Regions from separate parts of the Serratia sp. A07 genome, predicted to be linked through region 2. Evidence: predicted binding sites of a transcription regulator. Region 2 holds the regulator's gene; the other holds the start of a gene.
The links. Region 2 encodes PurR, which represses purine synthesis genes. Its sites were predicted from a motif close to CANGCAAACGTTTGCNTG; they were not measured.

Region 1 (7,669 bases), on a different contig from region 2:
ACCCGGCGCCCGTCATCAATCCGCCACGAAACCGTCATCTCATCGTCACAGGCCTCGCCAAAGATACAGACTGCTCCCCTTTCACTTTGACACCCTGGACATGACCCGATGAAATCGTTGCAGAAATCCGTTTTAGCGCTGTGTTTGTTTACCACCAGCGCCCTGGCCGCGTTCCACGCGCAGGCGGCAGAGGAAGCCCAACCGTTCACCACCGCGCAGCAGGTGGATCTGACCCACATCCTGCCGCCGCCACCGGCCAACGACTCGGCGCAGACCCAGCGCGAACTGCGGGAAGTGCTCGACATGCAGCAGAAACGCACGCCGGAAATGGCCAGCCAGGCCAAGGCGGATGCGGAAGAGAACGTCTGGGTGTACAGCAACGTGATGGGGCCGAAGTTCAACGCCAAAGCGTTGCCGGCCGTGAGCGCCTTCTTCGATCGCATCGTCGCCACCGAAGCGGCGGTGGTGGATCCGGCGAAAGATTTCTGGAAGCGCCCACGCCCGCATATGCTGGACAGCCGCATCGAGCCGATCGTCAAGCGCTCCAGCTCCGGCTCCTGGCCTTCCGGCCACACCACGCTGGGCACGCTGATGGGCATCACCCTGGCCAATATGGTGCCGGAAAAGCGCGCCGCCATTATGACCCGCGCCTGGCAATACGGTGACAACCGAGTGGTGGCAGGGATCCACTACCCTTCCGATATCGAGATGGGCCGCATCGCCGGCAGCGTGATCAGCCAGCAGCTTTCACAGCAGCAGGATTTCCAGCAGCAGTACCGGCAGGCGCGCGACGAGCTGCGTCTGGCGCTGGATTTGCCTGCGAAAAAATAGGCCCGGCGGCTAACACCGGGCCCTGACGGCCCGGTTTAAGGCTGCTTGTCCAACAGGTAACGCACCACCGCCGCGTACTCTTTGGCGTAGCCTTCGACGCTGGTGCTGGCCATGCCGGCATTGTCTATCTTGTATTTGCCTGCCACGTAGAACGATGGGGTGCCGCGCACCTCGAACGCTTTCACCGCTTCGTTCTGCTTGGCGATCAATCCTTTGACCAGCAGGCTGTGACGCGCGTTTTCATAGGTAGCGGCATCGATGCCGGCAGCCGTGAACACCCGCTGAATATCTTCGGCGCCGTTGACGGCGCGCTGTTTCTGCACCGCGTCGAACATCGCCCCTTCAATCTTGTCTTCCACGCCCAGCACCGTCGCCACCGCCCAGGCTTCGGTCAGCTCATTGCCCAGTTTACCCATCAGGCTGACGTGATATTTGGTGACTTTCTCACCGGCGGGCAGCGCCTGAGCAACGGTACTGCCTACGCGGTAGGTTTCGGCGAACTGATAGCAAGGGCCGCAGTAGAAGGAGAAAAATTCCACCACCGCCGGCGCGGCGGCCACCGGCTCATCCAGCCGGGTGTATTGCTCGCCCGCACGGTAATCCGCGGCCTGAACCGCGGGCAACGCCAACATCAATACGACGGCGGCGGCGAACGAACGTTTAACTTTTGCCAACATAAACACTCCTGGTTTCGATTATGAACATCGTCCTTAGCGGCGGTTTTTATAATCAAATAACCGGCAGAAGGCCAGTTTTTATTACCTTCTGTTTATGTGGGATTCAGTCAGCGCCCTTCGTAGCCGTCCCAATAGGCACCTACCGCTTCCTGCGACAGCACCTGGCGACGCTTAGGATTGTCGGAGCCGCTGTAGGCGCGATTGATGAAAATGGTCTTGTGTTCCATGTTCTGCTGGAATTCCGGGCTGGCCAGATAGTCGGCCTTTTTCTGCGCCTCGCTGCGCGCTACGCCCGCCGCGCGATCCTTTTTCCCCTGCTGGTAGAACTGTTCGAACATCGGCACGGCGTTTTTAATGCTGCCGTTCACATCGGTGCGGAATTGCGGATCGAAGTCGTCGCGCGTTTGATAAACGTAATGCTTGGCGTGCAGCTCGGCGCTGCTGAGGTGGTGGGTGCAGGCGCTGAGCGCCAACAGCGGCAACAACAGCGCCGCGCTTTTCAGTTTTTTCATGTCGTCTGTCCCTGTCAGTGAGGAAGGTCCTTTAGCGCCAAGAGCATAGCGCCGGCCCCCGGTGAACGTCAAACGACAAAAAAAATCGCATCATATTGTTTTATATTAATATTATATACATTGATTGGTATTCATTGCCCGAAACACTATGCTTTAACAGACAGGGTAAACACTCACCGACAGCGAGGCGGCCAATGAAACCGATCGACAAAAACGTGGGGGAGTACGACCTCACGGCGGAAAAAAAAGCGGGCATGATCACCGGCACTATCCGCGGTGAACTGCCGGACAGCGACGCCAACCTGCCGCTGGTGCCCTTCTCCGGCACCTTCGCCGGCCCGAGCGTGGCCGACGCCATCGCCGATATCCAGCAACAGTTCCCCGACATCGAACCGGCGATTATCGACGACTTGCGCGAGGAACTGCTGAAGGCCGGGTTCTAAATCGGATCGCGGTGCCGCACGAACGGGCTGTAGACCGGCGCGCCGGGCTTCAGCGCCAGATCGGCGTCAAAATCGTCATTGCGGTTGAACGGTACCGCCGGCCAAGCGGCAAGATCGCTTAAGCCTTCCCGATACGCCTGCGTCACCTGCGCCAAAGCGGCGTTCTGCGCCCGCAGCTCCTCGCCCGCCAATCCGCCGCGCACGCCATAGACCAGGAACGGCTCCAGCACGCTAAAGCCGATATAGTGCAGCGCATGCATGATCGGCCACAGCATCAGCCGCATATCGCCGTCGCGCCCGTCCGGCGCGCAGGCCTGAGCGGAAGCGCCGGCGGTAACGGTCAGCAGCGCCCGTTTGCCGCTCATCACGCCGTTCTCATGGCGGTGGCGGCTGTCGTACACCCCGCCGTAAACGAACACCCGATCCATCCAGCCTTTGAGGATGGCCGGCGCGCCGAACCACCAGAAAGGGAACTGCAGCACCAGCGTATCCGCCCAGCGCAGCAGCTCGATATGCCGCCGGATCTCCGCCGGCAGCGCCTGGATCGTCCAGTGATGGCGCTGCTCCTGCATAGCATCGAACCTGTCCGCCTGCTTTCTGCTGGGGTAATGGCCGGCGCCTTCGCGCGGATCAAACCCCTCCTGATACAGATCGACCGTCTTCACCTGGTGCCCCTGCGCCAGCCAGGCCTGCCGCGCCTGTTCGGCCAAATGGGCATTGAAAGAATGTGGCTCGGGGTGAGCCAGCACAATCAGCACGTTCATCCTGTTTCTCCCGCGGTAAGGTGGTGCTGCTATGCTGTGGCTTTATCGCATCCTTGGCAATTACGCACCTGAAGGTAACCCCCCATGGCCTATCCCGGCGACGTCTATTCGAGTAAATGCTCCGCGCGCGATGCGCTGGCGCTGATTTCCGGCAAGTGGGTGATGCTGATCCTGCCCGCGCTGGCGCAGCGGCCGATGCGCAACGGCGAGCTGCTGCGCCGCATCGACGGCATTTCACAGAAGGTGCTGACGCAAACGCTGCGCCAGCTGGAACGCAACGGGCTGCTCGAACGGCTGGATTTAAGTGAAAAGAATCAGGCGCATGTGGAATACCGGCTCAGCGCCGTCGCCTGCTCGCTGGTCGAGACGCTGACGGCGCTGGACCGATGGGCGGAATACCATTTCCCCGAGCTGGACGCCGCCCGCGAGCGCTATGATGCCGACCGCAAGCGCGCGGCCGATTAAAGCGGTTTGGCCCGCAGCGTCTCGCCGCTGCGCACGAAGTTGCCGGCCCCCAGATGATGAATCGTATGCAGATCCGCATTGGCGGCGGTGAAGTTCCAGCGCCCCTGCTGGAACACCCGCTCGTCCGCCGCCGCGCTCAGCACCTCGCCGAAGCAGGTGTCGTATTTTTCCTGCGCGCCGCTTTCCGGCAATAAGCGGCACTCCAGCCACGCCACGCAGCCCTGTTCGATCAGCGGCACCTGCAGGGTGGCGCTCGGCACCGCGGCGATGTGGAAGCGGGCGAACTTGTCGTCATCCAATCCGGACACGCTGCCGACCGCGTAGGTGGCGTCGATGAACATGGCCGCCGGTACGCAAATGCCGAATACGCCGCTCTCCTCGATCATTTGCCGGCTGTGCGCCCCTTTGTCCACCACGATGGCGATGCGCGGCGGGCTGAACTCCACCGGCATCGACCAGGCGGCGGCCATCACGTTGCGTTTGGCGCCGTCGCGGCTGCGGCTGGTGATCAATACCGTCGGGCCGTGGTTCAGCAGGCGGCTGGCGTGTTCGAGGGCGACAGGGCGAAAGTGGCTCATCGGGAAATCCTTGCGAGTGACTGATTGCCCAGCAGTGTAGATCTGCGCTGTGGCGGCAGGCAACGCAAGGCGCACAGAATGCGCAGCTGAGGCGCTTGTTTCCCGTCGCGCCATCCGTTATCTATAGTTAAATCAATTCGCCGCTAACGGCTCCCCCCACCTGAGGATCTTGCCTTGACGTTTTCAAAACACCCTATCGCCGCGCTGGCGCTGGCAAGCGCCGGCCTGCTGTCGGCGGGCAGCGCGCTGGCCGCTTCCGATGCGCTGGTGTACTGCACCGTCGCCTCGCCGGAATCGTTCAACCCGCAGCTCTCCAGCTCCGGGCCGACTTTTATCGCCACCTCGCAGGTGCTGTACAACCGCTTGGTAACGCTGCGCGAAAGCGATAAAACCCCCGCCCCTTCGCTGGCCACCGAGTGGAGCGTCAGCCCGGACGGCAAGACCTACACCTTCACCCTGCGCCAGGGCGTAAAATTCAACAGCAACAAATATTTCACCCCAACGCGCGACTTCAACGCCGAAGATGTGGTGTTCACCGTGATGCGGCAGAAGGATCCCGCTAACCCGTATCACAAGGTCTCCGGCGGCAACTATGAATACTTCACCGACATGGGCCTGGATAAACTGATCGCCAAGGTGGAAGCGGTGGACGAGCATCACGTACGCTTCACGCTGAGCCAGCCCAACGCCGCCTTCGTCGCCGACTGGGCGATGGATTTCGCCTCAATCCTGTCCGCCGAATACGCCGACGCCATGCTGAAAAAGGGCACGCCGGAATACGTCGACAACTGGCCGATCGGCACCGGGCCGTTCGCGCTGCAGCAGTACAAGCAAGATTCGCTGATCCGCTACATCGCCAACCCGCACTACTGGCAGGGCGAAGTGGCCAGCAAGCATCTGATCTTCTCGATTACGCCGGATCCGCAAACCCGGCTGGCCAAGCTGAAGACCAACGAATGCCAGATCATCCCCGCGCCGCTGCCGGAACAGTTCGCCGCCATCAAGGCCGACGGCAACCTGCAGCTGCACGACATCACCGGGCTGAACGTCGGCTATCTGGCGTTCAACACCCAGAAAAAACCGTTCGACAACCTGCTGGTGCGCCAGGCGCTGAGCTATGCAGTGGACAAGAAAGCGATCGTCGCCGCAGTGTTCAAAGACAGCGGCACGCCGGCCAACTCGCTGCTGCCGCCGGGCATGCTGGGCTACAACGATAAACTGCCGGAGTACGCCTACGATCCGCAGAAGGCGCGCGAGCTGCTGAAGCAGGCCGGGCTGGAGCAGGGCTTTGAGACCGACATCTGGTCGATGCCGGTACAGCGCCCCTACAACCCGAACTCGAAGCGCATCGCCGAGATGATCCAGAGCGACTGGGCGAAGGTGGGCGTGAAAGCCAAGATCGTCACCTGGGAGTGGGGCCAGTATCTGGCCGGGCTGCGCAAAGGCGAACAGCAGAGCGCGCTGTACGGTTGGGTGTCGGACAACGGCGATCCGGATAACTTCGCCACCCTGCTCGGCTGCGCCGGGGTGCAGAGCGGCGCCAACGTGGCGCGCTGGTGCGATAAGGATTACGACAGCCTGATCCAGCAGGCGATTCAGGAAAATCAGCCGCAGGCGCGCGCCAAGCTGTATCAACAGGCGCAGGTGATCTTCGCCAAACAGGCGCCGTGGCTGCCGCTGGCCACCGGCAAAGTGTTCTACGCCACCCGCAGCAACCTGAGCGGCTACGTGGTGGACGTGAACGGCAGCGACTTCGCCAAGGCCAAATTGAACTGATCCCAGGCGCCGCGGCGAGAGCTGCGGCGCTACCCGCCTCATCGCTTAATAAGCTGCCAGCCTCTGAACCTACCGCGCATTAACTTCACAACTTACGATGCCAGCTCCCTCCCCTGCCGCCAGGCATTTAATCCACTAAGTTCATAGCTTAATAAGCGGCGTAATCCCTGGCATTTTGCTTAAACTGCACGCAGGCGCTTTCCTCGCCTGTAACATTTCGTTACCATCGGCACACAGACCCTTTAACATCAAAAGGTAACCCGGTGCAGAACACCTACATGCCGTGGCAAATTCGCCTGCACTGGCTGGTGGCGATCCTGCTGGTCATCACCTGCGTCACCATCGAGCTGCGCGGCTTTGCCGAACCGGGCAGCGCCCCCTGGTACGTGCTGGTTGTCACCCACTTCAGCTGCGGCGTAACGGTGTTTGCGCTGATGATCGCCCGCCTGTTCCTGCGCTGGCGCCACCCTTCGCCCGCTATCGTGCCCAAACCGCCGAAGTGGCAAACCGGCCTGGCGCACCTGACGCACACCCTGATTTACCTGCTGCTGCTAACGCTGCCGGTACTGGGGGTGTACTCGCGCTATCTGGGCGGCAAGGAGTGGTATCTGTTCGGCCTGCCGATGCCGTTCGCCGACGTGGCGGATCGGCCGCAGGCGCGGATGATTATCGGCTGGCACAAAACGCTGGCGTCGTTCGGCTACTGGCTGATCGGCCTGCATGCTGCCGCCGCGCTGTTCCACCACTATATCGTCAAGGACAATGCGCTGGTGCGCATGCTGCCACTGATGAAAAAGCGCTGACTACCCGGCGCCAGGGATGAATTTTCGGGCCACGCCCGCTGACAGGGAATGACATGCAAACCCAATTTTTTCATGTGACCGTCGAGCAATGCGCTAGCCAACAGACGGCGCCCGACAACCTGGTGAGGATCATCGCTTCCGGCCAGACGTTCTTTTTTTACCGTGACGACTTCAGCGACAGCGAAAATCTGCTGGCCAGGCTCGCCGCCGGCGATCGGGTGAAGATTGGCGCCCACCGCCTGCAAGACGGCAGCTATTGGCTGCACTGGCTGCTGCACGGCACGAAAGGCCGGCTGGAGCCAGACAGAACGCTGAAATACAAGCTGAAATACTTCGCCCTGCTGGTGCTGGGCGCGGCGCTCACCGGCGGTTTCCCGGCGGCCTTTTTCATCATGGACCGGGAAGATTCCTGGCTGACTATTGTCCTGTTCTTTATCGCCATCATCGCCGGCCTTATCGGCATCGGCCTGGTGCTGTTCGTCGGTTCGGAGCTCCTGCTGATCGCGCACCGCGGCCGCAGGCGCCTGCTCAGGGCGCTGGATCGCGTGCTGCTGGGGCAAGACGTCACGCCGCCCGGCTCACTCAGCCTGAAAATTTCCGGCATCAAATACCGGGCCGTCCGTGCAGACGCAACGCCAGTGCCCACAACGCAACAAACCGAGTTCCCCCTCCCTGACGGCGTCGAGGCCTCCGGCATCGAGACGGTCAACGCCCTGAGCTACGAACTCCTCCACTATGAGATCCCGCGGCAGGTGCAGTATTTGGACACTTATGCGTGGCGCCAGAAGGAGACGCACTTCGCGTTGACGACCCGCGCGCT
Region 2 (7,669 bases):
GGGGCGGGCCGGTGTTCCCTGGTGTTGTGCTCTACTGCCGTTCAATTTTTACACGCTTGCCGTCGAAATAGATAATTGATTGTGCAGATCAATTACTCCGTATCGATCGGTACGCTCGATCAATATTTAGACATCACCGTCGCGAGCCCCATGAGTGACATTGTCACTTATTCGTTACGTTGAATTCCCTTGCGGGACAAGGCTATACTCGCTTGTGCTTCAATCCACCCGCCGTCTGCCACGGCACAGTCAATTCAGAGGAATTATGCGCTTACTCCATACCATGATCCGCGTCGGTGACCTGCAACGCGCCATCGACTTCTACACCAAGGTATTAGGCATGCGCCTGCTGCGCACCAGCGAAAACCCAGAGTACAAATACTCGCTGGCTTTCGTCGGCTATACGGAAGAGAGCGAAGGCGCGGTTATCGAACTGACCTATAACTGGGGCACCGACAGCTACGACATGGGCACCGCCTTCGGCCACCTGGCGCTGGGCGTGGACGACGTTGCCGCCACCTGCGACAGCATCCGCCGCGCAGGCGGCAAGGTCACCCGCGAAGCCGGCCCGGTGAAAGGCGGTACCACGGTCATCGCCTTCGTCGAAGATCCGGACGGCTACAAAATCGAGCTGATCGAAAATAAACATGCCGGTCAGGGCCTCGGCCACTAAGCCTCCCCTTCAGGGCGCGCTGCGCCCTGCTGATTCTCCGCGCGATAGCGCCTGCAACCGGGCGCAAAATTTGCCATAATGCGCGCTGCATTCGATGAAGATAAGAAACTGATGGCCGAGAAAAGTGATCTTAACGCCCTGAGTGGTCGTTTTCGTGGGTTTTATCCCGTAGTAATAGATGTTGAAACCGCCGGCTTCAACGCCAATACCGATGCGTTGCTGGAGATCGCCGCCGTCACGCTGAAAATGGATGAAGACGGCTGGCTGCAGCAGGACGAGACCCTGCACTTCCACGTGGAGCCTTTCGAGGGCGCCAACCTGCAGCCGGAAGCGCTGGCGTTCAACGGCATCGATCCGCACAACCCGCTGCGCGGCGCGGTCAGCGAATATGACGCGCTGCACGCCATTTTCAAAGCGGTGCGCAAAGGGCTCAAGGATCGCGGTTGTAACCGGGCCATTATCGTGGCACACAACGCCAACTTCGATCACAGCTTCCTGATGGCCGCGGCCGAGCGCGCCGGCCTGAAGCGCAACCCGTTCCATCCGTTCGCCACCTTCGACACCGCCGCGCTGAGCGGCCTGGTGCTGGGCCAAACGGTGCTGGCGAAAGCCTGCATCGCCGCCGGCATGCCGTTCGACAGCAGCCAGGCGCACTCCGCCCTGTACGACACCGAACAAACCGCCCTGCTGTTTTGCGAGCTGGTTAACCGCTGGAAACGTCTCGGCGGCTGGCCGCTGCCCGCCGGCGACCTCGCCGAATAAGCCCAATAAAAAAGGCGGCCCAGTTTGCACTGGCGCCGCCCATTGCGCGATAACCGCAAGCCTGTCGATTAAGACTGTTGGTCTTCCTGCGCTTTATACTTTTCCGCAGTTTCTTTGATCAGCTGCTGCAGTTCGCCGCGCTGATACATCTCGATGATGATATCGCAACCGCCGACCAGCTCACCGTCTACCCACAGCTGCGGGAACGTCGGCCAGTTGGCATATTTTGGCAGCTCGGCGCGGATGTCCGGGTTTTGCAGAATATCCACGTAGGCGAAACGCTCGCCGCAGGCGGACAGCGCTTGCACAGCCTGTGCGGAGAAGCCGCAGCTCGGCAGCTTAGGCGAACCTTTCATGTACAGCAGAATCGGGTTTTCAGCGATCTGGTGCTGAATTTTTTCAAGTGTCGTCGTCATTTATTGCTTCCTCAAGCCACATTTCATGGCTACAACATGCATCACGCGGGCTATTGTAGCGGCTGGAACAGTCGCAAGAAAACGCCATCTTTTGCAAGGATATTCGCCCGCCGCCGATCGCGTTTCACCGGCCACGTCATTCCGGTCAAAACATACGTCGAGAATAACATTTTTAATCCGACCATTTCACTAATATATTGCGTCGCGATGACGGCGAGGATTAATTATATCCCCACCGCCAACTGGCGCTTTTTCATACATCAACAGGCTGATTTTGAACCAAAAAAAATGTCATTAACGTTTTCTCACAATATGGATTATTATTTATGAGTTCTTCGCTGTTTTATATGGCGAAATTCGGGAATACTGTAACTCTTTCGATATCCGTTTCGGGGCCAAGGTTGGTGACGTCGACATGCGTTTAATTCTTACGCTCTTTGCGCTGCTGTTTACGCAGCTCTTCTTCAATTTGGCGCACGCTGCGCCACAGGCGCGTGTTGCCGCCGAGCAGCGTAAAAGCCATGCCAATGAAGCGCGGCCCGATGACCGCAGAAAAAAGAAAGCGGACAAAGCCGCCAAAAAAGCCAAAGTGACGGCCCCCGAGAAAAAAACCAAGACCGCCAAGGCAAAAAGCGAGAAAAGCGCGAAAAAGATCGTCAGCGCCAAACCCAAGGCCAAAGCGCAGAAAACCGCCAAGATTAAAGTCACCCCGCCGAAAAAAGGCTATAAAAAAGGCTATGGTCGCCACCGCGAAGCCGGTATGGCCACCGCCAAACTGGCGCGTGAAGAAAAGCCGTTGAAACTCAGCCCCGCGCACAAAAAACGCTACCAGCACGCCAAGCAGACCGCGATGGCCAAGCTGATGGGACAGATGGGCAAACCTTACCGCTGGGGCGGCAGCTCGCCGCGCACCGGCTTCGATTGCAGCGGCCTTATCTATTACGCCTATAAAGACGTAGTGAAAATCAAGATGCCGCGCACCGCCAACGAGATGTATCACCTGCGCGATGCGGCGCCGATCAAGAAAAGCGAACTGGAAAGCGGCGATCTGGTGTTCTTCCGCATCAACAACCGCGGCGTGGCGGACCATGTCGGCGTCTACCTCGGTAACGGCAAGTTCATCCAGTCGCCGCGCACCGGTGAAGAGATCCGCATCAGTCAGCTCGACAACGACTATTGGCAGAACCACTACATCGGCGCACGCCGCGTAGTGACGCCGAAAACCATTCGTTAATGCCCTGTTCTGCGCGGTTGCGGCCCCGGTCGCAACCGCCTGCTCAAGCTATCGTCCATCGCACTTCCCCACGCGCATTTCTCGCTTTTCCTCCTGTTTTTTATGATGAAAATTGTTAAGATTGAATGACCACAATAAAAAACGGCCCATACGGCTCTCGCCCCGGCGGGAAGCGAATGGCGCTGTAAAGGAGGAAGCAATGTCGTTTGAATTACCTGCATTACCGTATGAGAAAAACGCGCTCGAGCCGCACATCTCCGCCGAGACCCTGGAATACCACTACGGCAAACACCACAACACCTACGTGGTTAACCTGAACAACCTGGTGAAAGGCAGCGAGTTCGAAGGCAAATCGCTCGAAGAGATCATCAAGACCTCTAACGGCGGCGTCTTCAACAACGCCGCGCAGGTGTGGAACCACACCTTCTACTGGCACTGCCTGTCGCCACAGGGCGGCGGTGAACCGCAGGGCGAACTGGCGGCGGCAATCGTCAAATCCTTCGGCTCTTTCGCTGCGTTCAAAGAGCAGTTCACCGATGCCGCAGTGAAAAACTTCTGTGCAGGCTGGACCTGGCTGGTGAAAAAACCGGACGGCGCGCTGGCGATCGTCAACACCTCCAACGCGGCCACCCCGCTGACCGGTGAAGACAAACCACTGCTGACCGTTGACGTATGGGAACACGCGTATTACATCGATTACCGCAATGCGCGTCCAAAATACCTGGAAAACTTCTGGGCGTTGGTCAACTGGACCTTCGCAGCGGAAAACCTGGCGTAAGCGCAGGTTCTGAGGTGATAAGGCGCAGCCAAGCTGCGCCTTTTTTATAACCGGGGGTAAATCAGTTCAACGCGGCAACGAAGCTGAAAGCGATAATGACCGCCAATGCGCAGACGGTGGTGAACAGCGACATCTTCAATTCGGTATCCATGACAACTCCTTTAAAATGGGCTTTCCTAAGCATAAAAGGCGCACAATTAGTACGTCAAATCATTTTCCCACAGTTCGCCGATTAAATCTTGTTATCATTTCCCGGTTTATAATCTCGATTACCTCTTCCACTTTTGTTCAATATGCGACAAAATTCGCAGTTCACAACTGCGTACCGGCATCCATGCCCCTCCTGATTAAGCGCTGAAGACTTCAACACACTAAAAACTCAGTTTTCGCTTCTCTGGAGAAGGATCTACGTAGGCAAACGATTAACATCACACTTACATGCTGTAAACATGTGAGTTCAGGAGTCATTCCTTACATGGCAACGATTAAAGATGTGGCCAAACGCGCGGGCGTTTCCACCACCACCGTTTCGCACGTCATCAATAAGACTCGTTTCGTCGCCGAAGAGACCAAAGCGGCCGTGTGGGCCGCCATCAAAGAACTGCACTACTCGCCGAGCGCCGTGGCGCGCAGCCTGAAAGTCAATCACACCAAGTCGATCGGCCTGCTGGCCACCTCGAGCGAAGCGCCCTACTTTGCCGAAGTGATCGAGGCGGTGGAAAACAGCTGCTACAGCAAAGGCTACACCCTGATCCTGTGCAACTCGCACAACAATCTCGACAAGCAGCGCGCCTACCTGGCGATGCTGGCGCAAAAGCGCGTCGACGGCCTGCTGGTCATGTGCTCCGAGTACCCCGATCAGCTGCTGGGCATGCTGGAAGACTACCGCAACATCCCGATGGTGGTGATGGACTGGGGCGCCGCGCGCGGCGACTTCACCGACACCATCATCGATAACGCGTTCGAAGGCGGCTATCTGGCCGGCCGTTACCTGATCGAGCGCGGCCACCGCGATATCGGCGCCATTCCGGGCCAGCTGTCGCGCAATACCGGCGGCGGCCGTCACCAGGGCTTTATGAAGGCGCTGCAGGAAGCGCATATCGACATTCGCGAAGAGTGGATCGTCCAGGGTGACTTCGAGCCGGAGTCCGGCTACAAGGCGATGCACCAAATCCTGTCGCAAAAGCAGCGGCCGACCGCGGTATTCTGCGGCGGCGACATCATGGCGATGGGCGCCATCTGCGCCGCCGACGAGCTGGGGCTGCGGGTGCCGCAGGATATTTCCGTGATCGGCTACGACAACGTGCGCAACGCCCGCTACTTCACCCCGGCGCTGACCACCATTCACCAGCCTAAAGAACGCCTGGGCGAAATGGCCTTCACCATGCTGCTGGATCGCATCATCAGCAAACGCGAAGAGTCGCAGGTGATCGAAGTGCATCCGAAGCTGATTGAACGCCGCTCGGTCGCCGACGGCCCGTTCATCGACTACCGCCGCTAATCCCCCGCGCCGGAAGCCTGCGCGGCTTCCGGTTCCGCCTCGCTCAGCCACTCCTGGTTCAGCGTCTCCCCATCGCCCAGATACGCCAGCAGCCAGCTCATCGCCGGTGAGGGTTTATCCTGCTGCCAGGTCAGGCAGCAAGGGCTGGCGGGAAACGGCTGCTGCAGCTGCAACGCCTTCAGCTCACCGCGCTGCACCCGCGGCAGCGCCCGATGTGCCGGCATCATGCCGACGCACAGCCCGGCGCACAAACAGTCGAGCGCCGAAGTCCAGTCCGGCACCACCAGCCGCCGCTGGTTATCCAGCGTCCAGGTGACGCGCTTGGGCAGATTGCGCGAGGTGTCCTCCAGGCAAAGCGAAGGGTACGGCCGCAGCTGATCGTCATTCAGCGGGCCTGTCAGTTGCGCCAGCGGGTGCTGCGGGCTGACCACGCACAGCCAGTTCATATAGCCCATGTCGCGGAAGGCGAAGCCGCCGCCGACCGGCACCGCACGGGTGGCGCCGATCGCCATGTCCGCCCTGCCGTCCACCAAGGCATCCCACACGCCGTTGAACACCTCGGGTTGCAGCATCAGTTCGACGTCGGGGAAATGACGGTAGAAATCCAGCACCAGTTGGCGGCTGCGCTGCGGTTTGACGATGATGTCCACCGCGATATTCAGCTGGCCGCGCCACCCGTTGGCCACCTGCTGACAGTGGCGGCGGGTGTCGAGCATTTTTTTGATAACAACTCGCGCATCTTTGATAAACAGCGCGCCGGCCGGCGTCAACTCCACATCGCGGTGACGCCGCTCAAACAGCGGCACCGCCAGCCATTGCTCCAGCTGCCGTACGGTATAGCTCACCGCCGACGGCACCCGGTGCAGTTCCTGCGCCGCCGCGCTGAAACTGCCGGTGCGCGCCACCGCGTCGACCACTTCAAGAGAATATTCAGACCACATCGCTTTGCCTTCAATTTTTTTAACAGCACTTTGCAAATATTACCGTTTCACAAGCAGAGATCCAGCCGGATACACTGGCCGGCGCTAAAAACCTGCGACATTAAAATATTAACGAGAAATACCATGCGAAATTCCTTTGGCTTTATGTTCTACCTCGCCGGCCTGAGCATGCTGGGTTATCTGGCGACCGATATGTACCTGCCCGCCTTCGGCGCCATGCGGGAAGAACTGCAAATTTCCGCCGGCGCGGTGAGCGCCAGCCTGAGCATCTTCCTGGCCGGCTTCGCCTTCGCGCAGCTGCTGTGGGGGCCGCTCTCCGACCGTCTGGGCCGCAAACCGGTCTTATTGATCGGCCTGACGCTGTTCGCTCTCGGCTGCCTGGGCATGCTGTGGGTAGAGAACGCCGTGCAGCTCTGGATCCTGCGCTTTATTCAGGCCGTCGGCGTCTGTTCCGCCGCCGCCATCTGGCAAGCGCTGGTGGTCGACCGCTATCGCGAAGGCCAGGCCAATCGCGTATTCGCCACCATCATGCCGCTGGTGGCGCTGTCGCCGGCGCTGGCGCCGCTGCTGGGCGCCTGGCTGTTGAACCACGCCAGCTGGCGCGCGATCTTCGCCGTGCTGCTGGCCATCACCGTACTGCTGCTGCTGCCGACGCTGATGCTCAAAGAGCGCGCCAAAACGCAGCCCACCGCCGAGGCGCCAAAAAACGGCGTCAGCTTCTGGCGACTGTTGAAATCCCCGGTGTTCAGCGGCAACGTCACCATGTACGCCGCCTGCTCGGCAGGCTTCTTCGCCTGGCTGACCGGCTCGCCGTTCATCCTCGGTGATATGGGCTATGGCCCGAGCGACATCGGTCTGAGCTATGTGCCGCAGACGCTGGCTTTCCTGCTGGGGGGCTATGGCTGCCGCGCCGCGCTCAAGCGCATCAATGGCAAAACCCTGCTGCCGTGGCTGCTGGTAGCTTATGGTGTCAGCATGGTGGCGCTGTATCTGGTGGCGACCCTGACCGCACCGACGCTCACCACGCTGCTGATCCCGTTCTGCGTGATGGCGCTGGTCAACGGCGCCGGCTATCCGATCATGGTGGCGAATGCGCTGATGCCGTTCCCGGAAAGCAGTGGCAAGGCCGCCGCGCTGCAAAATACGCTGCAGCTGGGGCTGTGTTTTGTGGCGAGCATGCTGGTGTCGGCGTTCATTGCCCAGCCGCTGTTGGCGACGGTGACGGTAATGGTATCGACGGTGATCCTGGCCGCGCTGGGGTATTTCCTGCAGCGGGGAAAAGCCGTTGACGCGCAGCAAAAGGCGCAGCGGGAACATGCTAACTCAGCGTCATAATTACCAAGTTTAATAATCACTTAAAGAAT

Region 1: the regulator PurR is predicted to act here: its motif matches at 6,234-6,251, upstream of cybB (cytochrome b561).

Annotation. Positions count from the first base shown of each region.
Region 1 is NZ_JBZXDO010000003.1:44,261-51,929, reverse strand. Features, by position in the region: gene AC4PR2_RS03935 (phosphatase PAP2 family protein) at 109-831, shown strand; gene AC4PR2_RS03930 (DsbA family protein) at 867-1,508, opposite strand; gene AC4PR2_RS03925 (Exc2 family lipoprotein) at 1,616-2,020, opposite strand; gene AC4PR2_RS03920 (hypothetical protein) at 2,215-2,463, shown strand; gene AC4PR2_RS03915 (NAD(P)H-dependent oxidoreductase) at 2,460-3,227, opposite strand; gene AC4PR2_RS03910 (winged helix-turn-helix transcriptional regulator) at 3,312-3,692, shown strand; gene AC4PR2_RS03905 (flavin reductase family protein) at 3,689-4,270, opposite strand; gene AC4PR2_RS03900 (ABC transporter substrate-binding protein) at 4,445-6,046, shown strand; gene cybB (cytochrome b561) at 6,325-6,849, shown strand; gene AC4PR2_RS03890 (hypothetical protein) at 6,903-7,669, shown strand, end outside.
Region 2 is NZ_JBZXDO010000006.1:140,297-147,965, forward strand. Features, by position in the region: gene gloA (lactoylglutathione lyase) at 266-673, shown strand; gene rnt (ribonuclease T) at 752-1,435, shown strand; gene AC4PR2_RS09015 (Grx4 family monothiol glutaredoxin) at 1,504-1,851, opposite strand; gene AC4PR2_RS09020 (C40 family peptidase) at 2,267-3,085, shown strand; gene sodB (superoxide dismutase [Fe]) at 3,285-3,863, shown strand; gene cydH (cytochrome bd-I oxidase subunit CydH) at 3,925-4,014, opposite strand; gene purR (HTH-type transcriptional repressor PurR) at 4,339-5,364, shown strand; gene punR (DNA-binding transcriptional activator PunR) at 5,361-6,305, opposite strand; gene punC (purine nucleoside transporter PunC) at 6,429-7,640, shown strand.